Lichenihabitans psoromatis: one gene and its partner. The protein of the gene in region 2 binds, or shares a complex with, the protein of the main gene of each other region. Links are inferred from orthologs where the notes say so. Each region holds a gene or a part of one and is shown on either strand. Other genes may lie near its edges. The genes, in order: prmC and prfA.

Evidence for each region.
Region 1: the proteins of prfA (region 2) and prmC are in contact, whole or in part, in a crystal structure (PDB 2B3T), measured with the Escherichia coli proteins. The link is inferred for Lichenihabitans psoromatis from one-to-one orthologs.

The regions. Positions count from the first base shown.
Region 1 is NZ_CP036515.1:180,929-186,871, reverse strand. The notes cover bases 1,126-4,054. They hold prmC (peptide chain release factor N(5)-glutamine methyltransferase), read right to left. Parts: upstream 3,088-4,054; coding sequence 2,164-3,087; downstream 1,126-2,163. Other genes in these bases: htpG (molecular chaperone HtpG), read right to left, coding at 3,091-4,054; EY713_RS00920 (NAD(P)/FAD-dependent oxidoreductase), read right to left, coding at 1,126-2,146. Also shown: oxygen-dependent tRNA uridine(34) hydroxylase TrhO, read left to right, coding at 1-218; EY713_RS00930 (SlyX family protein), read left to right, coding at 211-429; EY713_RS00925 (hypothetical protein), read left to right, coding at 605-802; more of EY713_RS00920, read right to left, coding at 821-1,125; more of htpG, read right to left, coding at 4,055-5,004; EY713_RS00905 (DUF2794 domain-containing protein), read left to right, coding at 5,219-5,668; EY713_RS00900 (Bax inhibitor-1/YccA family protein), read right to left, coding at 5,727-5,943. UniProt on the Escherichia coli protein: Methylates the class 1 translation termination release factors RF1/PrfA and RF2/PrfB on the glutamine residue of the universally conserved GGQ motif, i.e. on 'Gln-235' in RF1 and on 'Gln-252' in RF2.
Region 2 is NZ_CP036515.1:2,952,878-2,958,886, reverse strand. Bases 1,056-4,050 are described here. They hold prfA (peptide chain release factor 1), read right to left. Parts: upstream 3,096-4,050; coding sequence 2,016-3,095; downstream 1,056-2,015. Other genes in these bases: ptsP (phosphoenolpyruvate--protein phosphotransferase), read right to left, coding at 3,214-4,050; EY713_RS13700 (hypothetical protein), read right to left, coding at 1,056-1,852. Also shown: DNA repair protein RecN, read left to right, coding at 1-278; more of EY713_RS13700, read right to left, coding at 308-1,055; more of ptsP, read right to left, coding at 4,051-5,475; EY713_RS13685 (aspartate kinase), read right to left, coding at 5,672-6,009. UniProt on the Escherichia coli protein: Peptide chain release factor 1 directs the termination of translation in response to the peptide chain termination codons UAG and UAA.

The DNA of each region.
Region 1 (5,943 bases), 2.8 Mb from region 2 along the record:
GCGGTATCCGGTGCGAAAAGGCGAGTGCCTATCTCTTGTCGCTTGGCTTCGACGAGGTGTTTCACCTCAAGGGAGGGATCCTGAAATATCTTGAAACGGTACAGCCGGCCAACAGCCGGTGGTCGGGCGACTGTTTCGTCTTCGACGAGCGGGTCGCCCTGGGGCATGGTCTTCAACAAACGCGTCGCGACAAATCCGGATCACCCGCTGATGACTGATACGACGGCACTGCCGAACCGTGTCGAGACGCTGGAGATGCGGCTCGCTTACCAGGAGCAGGCGATCGAAGACTTGAGCGACACGATCACGATGCTGTGGAGCCGCATCGAAAGCTTGTCGCGACAGGTCGCGGCTCTCGGCGATCGGGTGAAGGCAACCGAAAGCGACGCGGGGGCAGGGCATCCGCAGGTTCCACCCCCGCATTACTGACCTGCGCTGCTTTGTGCTGCGATGGCCTTGACAAACCAGTATATTGCGGTCGACATCTTGATGCGGAGTACATCGGCGGTGGGGGCCCGAGATGTTTCAAGTTGTGCAGCGTCGGGTCTCTCCTCTGGCCGCACGGTTGCATTGTGCGGATCTCGCAACGTCTCTCCACGACAAATTGGTCTTAGATCGAGATGATGTCGTCAAGGTCAGCGAAGTCGACTGCTCCGACCCTGGCTCACCCGATCTCGAAACCGTCGTTCTGATCATGCGCGAGGGGCGAACGAGCCTCTTGTTCCGTGTCGAGAAGCGACTGGCCGATGTGACCGAAGACGATCTCGACGGCGTGGCCGATCGGGTCTGGGAACTGACCTGACGGCAAGAGCCCATCTTATCAGACGGGACGGCTTCCCGTGTCGTTCTGCTGTTTCAACTCGAGGCGCGTGCGGGGATCGAGGCGCGTGATCAATCGGGCGCCGCGTCCGTAGGTCAGCCAAGCCCAGGCCCAATTCAGGTAGACCGCGATCCGGTTCCGCGTTCCGATCAAGAAGAACAGGTGGACGGCGCTCCACAGCACCCATGCCACGAAACCCGTGAGCCTGACCTTGCCGAGATCCGCGACCGCCGACGAGCGTCCCACCATCGCCATCGAACCGGCGTCCTTGTAGACGAAGCGCGCTGGAGCGGGACGGCCCGCCACACGCGCCGCGATCACCTCGGCCACATAGGCGCCTTGCTGTTTGGCCACGGGCCCGACGCCTGGAAGCGGCTTGCCGTTCGGCCCCGTCATATCGGTCACATCGCCCACCGCGAAAATGTCGATATGGCCCGGCACGGTGCAGTCGGGAGCGATCTTGACGGCGCCATTCCGGCTCTTGTCCGCCTGCAGCCAGACGGCCGCCGGCGTCGCGGCGGTTCCGGCGCACCAGAGCACGTTGGCGGAGTTGATCCGCGTCCCCCCCGCCACGACGCCGTCATGATCGACGCTTTGCACCGCCGTGTTGGTCAGCACCTCGACATGGAGATCCTCGAGATGTTTGCGCGCATAATCCGACAAATGCTGCGGGAAGCCTGCCAAGAGATTCGGGCCGCCCTCGCAAAGCACGATACGGGCGGAAGACGAGCGGATATGGCGGAAGTCTCGCGATAAACTGGAATGGGCGAGTTCCGCGATGGCGCCGGCCAGTTCGACGCCGGTCGGCCCGCCGCCAACCACCACGAAGGTGAGAAGCCGTTCGATTTCGGAGGGATCGGTGCGACTCTCGGCCCATTCGAAGGCGGCCAGAAGGCTGCCGCGCAGCATCAGCGCATCTTCCAGCGTTTTCAAGACGTAGGCATGGTCGGCCCATTCGTCGTGGCCGAACCAGGAATAAACAGAGCCGGTCGCCAGCACCAACATGTCGAAGCCGATCTCGCCCGCCTCGGCAAGCCGCACCACGCGGCGGTTCGTGTCGATGCCGGTGGCTTCGTCCATCAGCACCGTGACCTCGGGTCGATCGGAGAAGATGCTACGAACCGGAACCGCGATGTCGGAGGGCGCAAGCGCCGCGGTGGCGACCTGGTATAGCAAGGGCTGGAACAGATTGTGGTTGGTCTTGTCGATCACCACCACATCGACCGGAACGCCCGCGAGACCTTTGGCGGTCGCGAGTCCCCCAAAGCCTGCACCCACGATGACGACACGGGGTCTTTCGGCGGGTTTGGCCTGGGCGAGCGTCATGGCGGCGTCCCTTGCGGTTATGGCCCTGGCGGGCAAGTTCCTAGCGGGCAGGTTCCTGGTGGTTGCGTCGGCCACCCTGCCACGAGGGCGCGGTCATGTCCGCCAAGATCGCGTTCGGTGCGGATCATGGTCATGCCCGATCGTTCGATGAGGCGGGAGACGTCCGACGCCTGACCAGCGCCGATCTCGAGGACCAACACGCCACTCTCCGCCAGGATCGCCGGCACGGCTGGGCAGATTGCACGATAGGCATCGAGACCATCCGGGCCGCCGTCGAGCGCCAGCCGCGGGTCGTGCTGGCGGACTTCCGGCTCAAGCGTGTCGATGACGGCCGTTTCGATATAGGGCGGGTTCGAGACGATCAGGTCGAACCGGCCCGACAGGCGATCGGTCCAAACGCCTTGTCGGATTTCGGCCCGGTCGCTCATCCTGCAGTCTGCGACATTGGCGCGAGCCATCGCGCAGGCGGCGTCCGACACGTCGATCCCTAGTCCGGTCGCCCCCGGTAGTTCGGTCAGCAGTGCGAGGAGGATCGCGCCCGAGCCGGTGCCGAGGTCGAGAATTCGGAGCGGTTCGGCCCGTCGCGCCGACAGGGCCCGCAACGCCGCCGACACGATCGTCTCCGTGTCCGGTCGTGGGTCGAGCACGGCCGCATCGATGGCAAGGTCGAGCCCCCAGAATTCGCGCCGTCCGATGATGCGGAAGACGGGCTCGCGCGCCAAGCGTCGTGCCACGGACACCTCGAGGGACCGCGCTGCGTCGGAGCCGAGGAGGAGGTGACCCGAAAGCCGCAGGGCCGAGCGCGTCAGTCCCAAGGCGTCTTCCACCAAGATGCCGGCATCGGCCGATGGTTCGCCGACCCCAGCATGTTGCAGGAGGCTTTCAACCTCCCGTAACGCGTCGCGCCGCGTGATCGACGGATCGAAACGCGGCGCCGCCATGGTTCAGGCGCTGGCGCGTTCGAGCACACGCCGCAACCGGCCTGCGAAAGCTGCCGCATCGGTCGGCATCTCGCCGTCCATGATGCGCGCTTCGTCATGCAGCAGCCAAGACGCATCCTCGATCAGGCTCTTATCGCCAACGGCTGCGACACGGGCCGCCAGCGAGGTGACGAGCGGGTGAGTCGGATTGATCTCCAGCACCGGCTTCGACAGGGCGCCGGATTTGCCATGTTGCGCCAGAATGCGCTCCATCCGACGGTCGGGGCCGAACTCGGGCGCGACGAGGCAGACCGGGCTTTCGGACAGGCGGTCCGAGGCGCGGACATCCTCCACCGCATCCGCAAGCGTCTGCTTCATGAAGGCCAGCAAGGTCGCGACCTCCGGGCTGATGTCGCTTGCGGTCTTCTCGGTCTCGCCCTCGTTCAGCGGCACCAGCTTGATGTCGGCTGCGCCTTGCGTCACCGACTTGAACGGCTTGCCCTCGTAGCCCGCCGCGGTCGAAACCCAGAACGCATCGACGGCGTCGGGCAGCAGCAGCACTTCGATGCCGCGCGCCTTGAAGCCTTCGAGTTGTGGGCTGATCCCGAGGCGCTTCAGATCATCGCCGAGAAGATAGTAGATCGCGGTCTGGTTCGGCCGCAGGTTGGCGACGTAATCGGCGAGGCTGCGATCGCCATCCGGATGGGTCGATGAGGCGAACCGCGCCAGTTTGTAGATGGCATCGCGTCGCTCCGGATCCTCATAAAGACCCTCCTTCAGCACGGCGCCGAAATTCTCCCAGACGGTCTTGAACGTCTCGGCATCCGTCTCCGCAAGCTTGCTGAGATCCTGCAGCACGCGGTTGGTGACGCCCTTGCGGATCGCCGCGAAGATGGGGCTCTGCTGGATCAACTCCCGCGACATATTCAGCGGCAGGTCGGCGGTGTCGACGACGAGACGCACGAACCGCAGCCAACCCGGAAGAAGGTCCGCATCCGACGTGATGAGTACGCGACGGACGTAGAGCTTGGCCTTCCCCTTGCGGGCGGGATCGAACAGATCGAACGGCTTGGAGCCGGGCACGAAGGCCAGCACGTTATATTCGTAGCGACCTTCGGCGCGCCAATGAATCGTCAGCGCCGGTTCGTCGAAATGACCGCCGAGCCCGCGATAGAACTCGGTATAGTCTTCGGGTGTGATGTCCTGCTTCGACTTGGCCCAGAGCGCCGCGCCGTCGGTCAAGGTGCGGGCGTCCTCGCCCGGCTTGTCGATGACCGAGATCGGAACCGCCACCGCGCCGGAATGTTCGCGGATCAGGCTCTCGATGCGGTAGGGCTCGAGAAATTCGGTATTGTCGTCGTTGATGTGGAGCGTGACGCGTGTGCCATGCACCGGGGCGGCATCGAGCGGCAATGCCGCGATCTGATACGAGCCTTTGCCGTCGCTGGTCCAACTCCACGCCTCGTCCGTGCCGGCGCGACGCGTCTCGACTTGGACGCTGCTGGCCACCATGAAGGCCGAGTAGAAGCCGATCCCGAACTGGCCAATGAGATTCTGGTTGCCCTGGGCCTCGCCGGATTGGCTGATCTTATCGAGAAACGCCTTGGTGCCCGAACTCGCGATCGTGCCCAACGCCGAGACGAGATCCTCGCGATTCATGCCGATGCCGTTGTCGGCGACCGTCAGGGTCTTGGCGTCCTTGTCTGCCGAGATCGTAATGCCGAACGCGCCGCCATTGCCGATGAGGTCCGGGTTTGCGATCGCCTCATAGCGAAGTTTTTCGCAAGCGTCGGCCGCGTTGGAGATCAATTCGCGGAGGAAAATGTCCTTCTCGGAATACACCGAGTGGACCATGAGATCCAACAAACGGGCAACATCGGCCTGGAAAACGTGAGTGTCGGGCGCGGAGCCACCAGATGCCACTTCAGCCTCGTTCATGGTCACGAATCCACCTTTCCGAACGGCACGCGTTGCGTGCCTGATCCACGACGCTTGCGCGCCACCACGCCCGATATCGTCGCGCGGGGTTTTGGATGCAAGCCTATCGGCGCGGCTGGCCTCACAAATTCGCGGCCGGCGCGAGATGTGCCGGCTCTTCCTTGAACCGACCGCCGATCGGCCTAATCTGAGGAGAGATCATGTTGGAGGGCCAATGAGCCAGGATGAACAATCGGGATCGCGTGTGCCGGAACGAGAGAGTGGCCCCACATCGGCCGCCATCCACCCGTTTCCACGCCGGGACATGTCTTCGGCCGTCGAATCGCACAAGACCGAACCGCACAAGGCCCCGGCGGCCGCGCCGCCTGTCGTCTCTTTCGACCGGCTCGAGCTTCGGGAAATTCTCAACCTCTATGGTCGTCGTGTTGCGGAAGGCGAATGGAAGGATTACGCGATCTCGTTCACAACCCATAAGGCGACGTTCAGCGTGTACCGCCGTGCCTCCGAAGTCCCGCTCTACAGGATCGAAAAGGACCCAACGCTAGCTCGCAAACAAGGCGCCTATTCGGTCGTGACCGCGACCGGCTTGATCCTCAAGCGCGGGCAGGACCTTGCGAAGGTCATCAGCGTGATCGACAAGCGCCCCAAGCTGGTGGTGATCTAAAAAAAAGCCCCGGATCACTCCGGGGCTTCGTTTGGTCGACCGATCTTTACCGATCGATTTAGTTGTTCCGGCTGCCCGTCAGATAGAGCAGGCTCTGGAAGATGTTGATGAAGTCGAGATACAACATCAGCGCACCATTGACCGACTTCTTGGTTGCGACGTCCACGCCATCACGCGGATCGTACATTTCCTTGATGGTCTGCGTGTCCCAAGCCGTGAGGCCCGAGAAGATCAAGATCGACAAGATCGAGATGCCATACTGCATCGCCGTGCTG
Region 2 (6,009 bases):
GCGGCGCGGTCGCGGATGCAATCGGTCGGCGGCTTGCCCGCTTGGCCGATAGGGTGCAAGTGCTTGCGGTGACCCATGCGCCGCAGGTCGCGGCTCGGTCCGCCACGCATTTGCGGATCAGCAAGGGCGACGTCGCCGAAGGCGGCAAGGTCGCGACGCGCGTCACGCCGCTCGCGCCCGATTTACGGCGCGAGGAAATCGCCCGCATGCTGGCGGGCGCGACCATCACGGAAGAAGCCCGCGCCGCAGCGCGCCGCCTGATCGAGGCGACGAGCTAACGCATCAGCCCAAGGCTGCATCAGCAGCGTTAAGGCGCGGTCTTGGGTGCCGGCTTCTTCTTGGGCTTCTGCGACGGTTTCGGTACCGGCTGCGGCTCAGCTTGCGGTGCAGCTGCCTGCATCGGCTTACCGTTGATCAAGATGTCGCTTCCCGGCTTGGCCTCGACCAGCCAGCTATATCGATCCGGCCCTTCGGCACGACCGAGCTGCTTCATCAGTGTCAAGACCGCAAAGGCCTGGGCAGCATCGGGGTTGGTCTGCGCCCCAGTCGTCAGCATATCCAGAGCTTTATCCAGGCCTGTTGCCGAAACGGTTGCGGTTCCGGTCGGCATCTGCTCGGTAAATTGCATCTGGGCTTCGGCCTTCACGGTCATGACGGGAGTCGTGATCGTGCTTGGCGCCAGGGTCACGACGATGTTTTGCGGCAGGGCAAAAGTCTGCACGATGTCGTTGGTCTGCGCCTCGGTCAAAGGCTTGTCGGCGCCGAAGTCGGCGCTGACGATGGCCTTCTGCAGCGCTTCGGTAAAGTGGACTGGGCCGACCTTGACGTGGAGGTCGAGCCCGCTCGGCACGAGCCCCGTCGCCCAGGCCGGCGCAAGATCCGCCGGGATCGTAAACCCATCGGCGTTGAGGCCGATGCCAAGCACGTCTTTCGAATTTTCATTGCCGACATCGAGACGCTCACCAAAAGTATTCGCGCCAAACTGCCCCAGCGGCGTGTTCAAGATAATCTTTTGGATAGACACATCACCGCTCAAAACAGTGACGAATGGCAGCATGGCCGAGAGAAGCCCTTTCAGTTCAGTCTGATTGGCAACGAGCTGCTGCTTGGACGGATGCGCGACCAAAAACGCCCAAAGGTCGAGCAATTGTGCGTTACGAAGGTTATTCGCCTCAATATGTCCGGTTCCGCTCGCGATTTGAGCGTTGACCTCGAACGCTTTCTCGCTTTTCGGTGCACCGACATCCGCATGGGTCTGGACCGAAAGCGCATAGGTAAAGTCGCGGAGGGTTTGATCAACTTTGGCGTTTACGGTGCCGTTGCCGCCGTCGGTGCCGGTAAATTTACTCTCTGTCGTGCCCGTGCTCTTGCTGGAGCTCGACACTTTCGGACTATTGGAACTCACGGCTGAACCGTTGCTCGAGCTCGTGCTCGAGACAAACGACGCAATCTTCGGGTCGAAGATCCCGTCGAAGTGGGAATCGCCGTAATTCACGATCGTGGTTTGATCGTTGATCGTCACGGTAAAGGACTGAAGACCGCCACTGACCACGTGCCACGTGCCATCCGCCGCCGGCGTCAAGGTCGAAAGGTAGTGCCCCGCTTTGACCTCCGCCAACCCAAGCGCCGCGAAGGGTGCGAAGATCCGCGAGAGATCGACATCGACCTTGTAGGTTTCGCCGTCCGGCGTCACGACGACGGCGCTCGGCTGGCCATCGGTCGGCTTGCCGAGGTAACGCTGAAACAACGTGGTCAAACGCTGCGCTTCATCGGTCGTGGCCGGCGCGGCCTGGGCCGATCCGAGAACGGCCACTGACATGACGGTCGACAAAAAGGCGGCTCTAAGGTTCATTCTCGATTCCCAAACTTGCCGAGCGGCGCCGAGTGACAGCTCGATCCGAACCATGGTGATGGCCGACACGACAACGCGATGTCAGCACCGGCGAGACGGCTGGTCTCTTCCCATTTGCTGACGTGAGACGCAACGTCACACCGGCTCTTTTCGATGCATTCCCTCAGACATCGCCCTCAACGGCCGCCAAGGCCGCCGCCTGATGCTCCGTCGTCAAAGCATCGACCACGTCGTCCAAGGCTTCGCCGGTGATGATCTTGTCGAGCTTATACAGGGTCAGGTTGATGCGGTGATCAGTCAGCCGACCTTGCGGGAAATTATAGGTTCGGATCCGTTCGGAACGATCGCCGGAGCCCACCTGCGCTTTTCGGTCGGCGGCGCGTTCGTTGTCGAGTTTCTGCCGTTCGGCATCGAAGATGCGCGACCGGAGCACCGCCATCGCCTTGGTGCGGTTGCGATGCTGGGAGCGCTCCTCCTGCATGAACACGACGATGCCGGTCGGCAAATGGGTAAGGCGGATGGCCGACTCGGTCTTGTTGACATGCTGGCCGCCCGCGCCCTGCGAGCGCATCGTATCGATCTTGAGGTCACCTTCATTGATGTCGACGTCCACCTCTTCGGCTTCCGGCAAAACCGCGACGGTCGCGGCCGAGGTGTGGATGCGCCCCTGCGTCTCCGTATCCGGCACCCGTTGCACGCGATGCACGCCGCTTTCGAACTTCAGTCGCGCAAAAACGCCACGCCCGACGACCTCGGCGACAATTTCCTTGTAGCCGCCCGCCGTCCCCTCGCTCATGGAGAGAACGTCGACCTTCCACCGCTTCAACTCGGCATAGCGGCTATACATGCGGAAAAGATCGCCGGCGAACAAAGCGGCCTCATCGCCGCCCGTGCCGGCGCGGATTTCAAGAATGGCGCTCTTTTCGTCTGCCGCATCCTTCGGTAGCAGCGCCATGCGGATCGAAAGTTCGAGCGCGGCAAGTCGCTCCTTCGCCTCGTCGACCTCGCCCTCGGCCATCGTCCGCATCTCGGGATCGAGGGCGGGGTCAGCCAACATGGCGGCCAGTCCATCGATTTCGGCATTTTGGGCGTGATAAGCTCGGATGGCCGTCACGATGGTCTCGTTTTCGGCGAGTTCCCGCGACAGGGCCACGAAGGTCGCAGAATCAGGCCCTTCGACGAGGCGCGCTGACACTTCCTCATAACGGCGAAGGACGAGATCGAGCTTGGCGATGGGGAGCATGGAGGACGTATCGTTCCTAAAAGGACGGATTGGCGCCGCTGGCCGGCGCTGGGCTGAATGAGACAGCAGTGACGTCCACTCGGAAAGCGGAGCCTTTGGACGGCTTAGGGCAAGGTCGCTAACAGGGAACCTGATGTTCGGCCGCAAAAGCCTCGAGCCGGCCCCGCAAGCTGGGCTCTCCCGAGGCATCGCGCAACAGGTCGCCCAGAAAGCGCGTCATGGCCTCGACATCCAGCGCCAGGATCATGGCCTTGACGGGTCCGATCGACGACGGCGACATCGACAAGCCCCGATAGCCAAGCCCGATCAGCGCCATGGCGGCCAAAGGGCTGCCGCCCATCTCGCCACAGAGCGTGATGGGGATGTTGCGCCGCTGCCCGACATCGGCAATCGACTTCAGCGCACGCAGCATGGGCGCCGACAGCGGATCGAATCGCGTCGAAACGCGCTTGTTGTCACGGTCCGCCGCGAACAGATATTGCATGAGATCATTGGATCCAACCGACAGGAAGTCGGCCCGTTCCGCGATCTCGTCGAGCTGCCACAGAAGCGACGGCACCTCGACCATTGCGCCGAGCTTGATCTCGGTCGGCAGCGGATGATGATGCTGCGTCAGGAAGGCGAGTTCGTGATCCACGGCCGCGCGCGCGCGATCGAACTCGGCCGCCTCCGCCACCATCGGAAACATAATGCGGACCTCGCGTCCTGCCCCGGCCCGCAGCATCGCGCGAAGCTGAGACCGCAACAGCGCCGGACGATCGAGGCCGATCCGCAGGGCCCGCCAGCCAAGAGCCGGGTTCTCTTCGTCGAGCCGCATCATATACGGCAAGACTTTATCGCCGCCGATATCCAAAGTCCGGAAGGTCACGGGCCGGTCGCTGACCATGTCCATGACGCTCTTATAGAGCGCATATTGTTCGGATGGTCGGGGGAAGTGATCCGCCACCATGAACAGGAGTTCGGTCCGGAACAGGCCGATCGAGACGGCGCCCGTCTCGACGACATGCGGCAGATCGAGCAATAGCCCGGCATTCATATGCAGGTCGATCACGACCCCGTCCCGCGTCACGGCCGGAATATCGCGAAGCGACCGATATTGCTCTTGGCGCCGGGCGCGAAGCCGGGCTTTCTCCGCATAGGCGGCTTCGACATCAGGGCCGGGCCGCACTTCCACGCTGCCCATGACGCCATCGACGATGATGGCATCACCCGGCTCGACGAGGCTCGAAATATTGGTGACGTCGCCGACGGCCGGAATGCCGAGCGCGCGGGCCACCACCGCGACATGGCTCATCGCGCCGCCGTCTTCGAGCACGAGGCCGCGAAGCTTGCGCTGATCATAATCCAGCAGGGCCGCCGCGCCCATGGAGCGCGCCACCAAGACCGCATTTTCAGGCAAATTCTCGTTCGACGCGACGAGATCTTGCCCGGTCAATTGATGCAGAAGTCGATTGGCCAATTCATCGAGATCGTGCAGCCGCCCGCGCATATAGGGATCGGTCTGACGCATGAGTTTGGCGCGTGTGTCGCTCTGGACGCGCTCGACCGCCGCCTCTGCGGTCAAGCCAGTCGATACGGCCTCGCGCAGGCGCCGCAACCAGCCGCGATCATGCGCGATCATGCGGAAGGTCTGCAGGATTTCACGATGCTCGCCCGGCCCGGCTTCCTCCCCGCGATCGACCAGCCGATCGACCGATTCGCGCAGTGCTGCGATCGCTTCGTCGAGCCGCACGATTTCGCCGTCGATATTCTCGGCCACGAGTTTGTCGACGATCACGCGCGGCTCGTGCAGCACCACATGGCCGAGCCCGACCCCGTCGGCGATAATCTCGCCTTTCAGCGACAAGGATTGCCGCAAGACCTCCGATCCGGCCGGAAACAGCGAAACGAGTTCACCGCCCGCGATCATCTCGGCCAACAGCATCGCGGTCGTTTGAAGGACCTCGATTTCCTCCTCGGAATAGATCCGCCGGGCGCGATTCTGGACGACGAGAACCCCGAGCGTGTTGCCTCCTCGCAGGATCGGCACACCGAGGAAGGACTGATAAATCTCTTCCCCGGTCTCGGGCTTGTAGGAATAGGCCGGGTGCGACTGTGCGTCCGGAAGCGCAAGCGCCTCGGCCTTGGCGGCGATCAGGCCGACGATGCCCTCGCCGAGCCGCATGGTCGTAAGATGGACCGCCTCGCGATTGAGACCCTCGGTGGCATAGAGTTCGAGCCGCTTATCGGCGTGCAGCACATAGACCGAGCACACCTCGGCCACCATGTTGAAGGCAATTTGGACAACGATTTTGTCGAGGCGCGCTTGTGCGCCGATCGGTTCCGCCATGACTTCGCGAAGCCGGCGCAACAACAAACGCGGTCCGAGAGAGCCACGCATCAGATCGCACCCCTCACGGCTGCGGAGCCCCGGCCGTGTGCCGGCAAGACTCGGTCAAGGACGAAGCCGCCATGATGTCTTCCCCCTCCGCCGTAACTCAATCGTCCGACTCGTCGAAGCCGCACCAGCGACTGTCACCTAACGGCCGAGTCGAAGCAAGGATCGTACCCCGGGACTAAAAAAGCGTCCCGCGAGGCTAGGCACGATCGAGACCATACAGCGTATGCAGCGTCCGTACCGCGAGTTCCGTATAGGCGGCGTCGATCAACACCGAAAACTTGATTTCGGAGGTCGTGATGGCTCGAATATTGATCCCCTTGTCGGCCAAGGCCTTGAACGCACGCGCCGCGACGCCCGCATGGCTTCGCATGCCGATGCCGATCGCCGATACTTTGACCACGTCGTTGGCGCCCTGCAGCGAGCCGAACCCGATTGCGGCGCGGGCGCCTTCGATGATGAGACGTGCGCGCTCATAGTCAGCCGTCGGGACCGTGAAGGTCATGTCGGTCGTGGTCGTGTCATCCGACACAACCT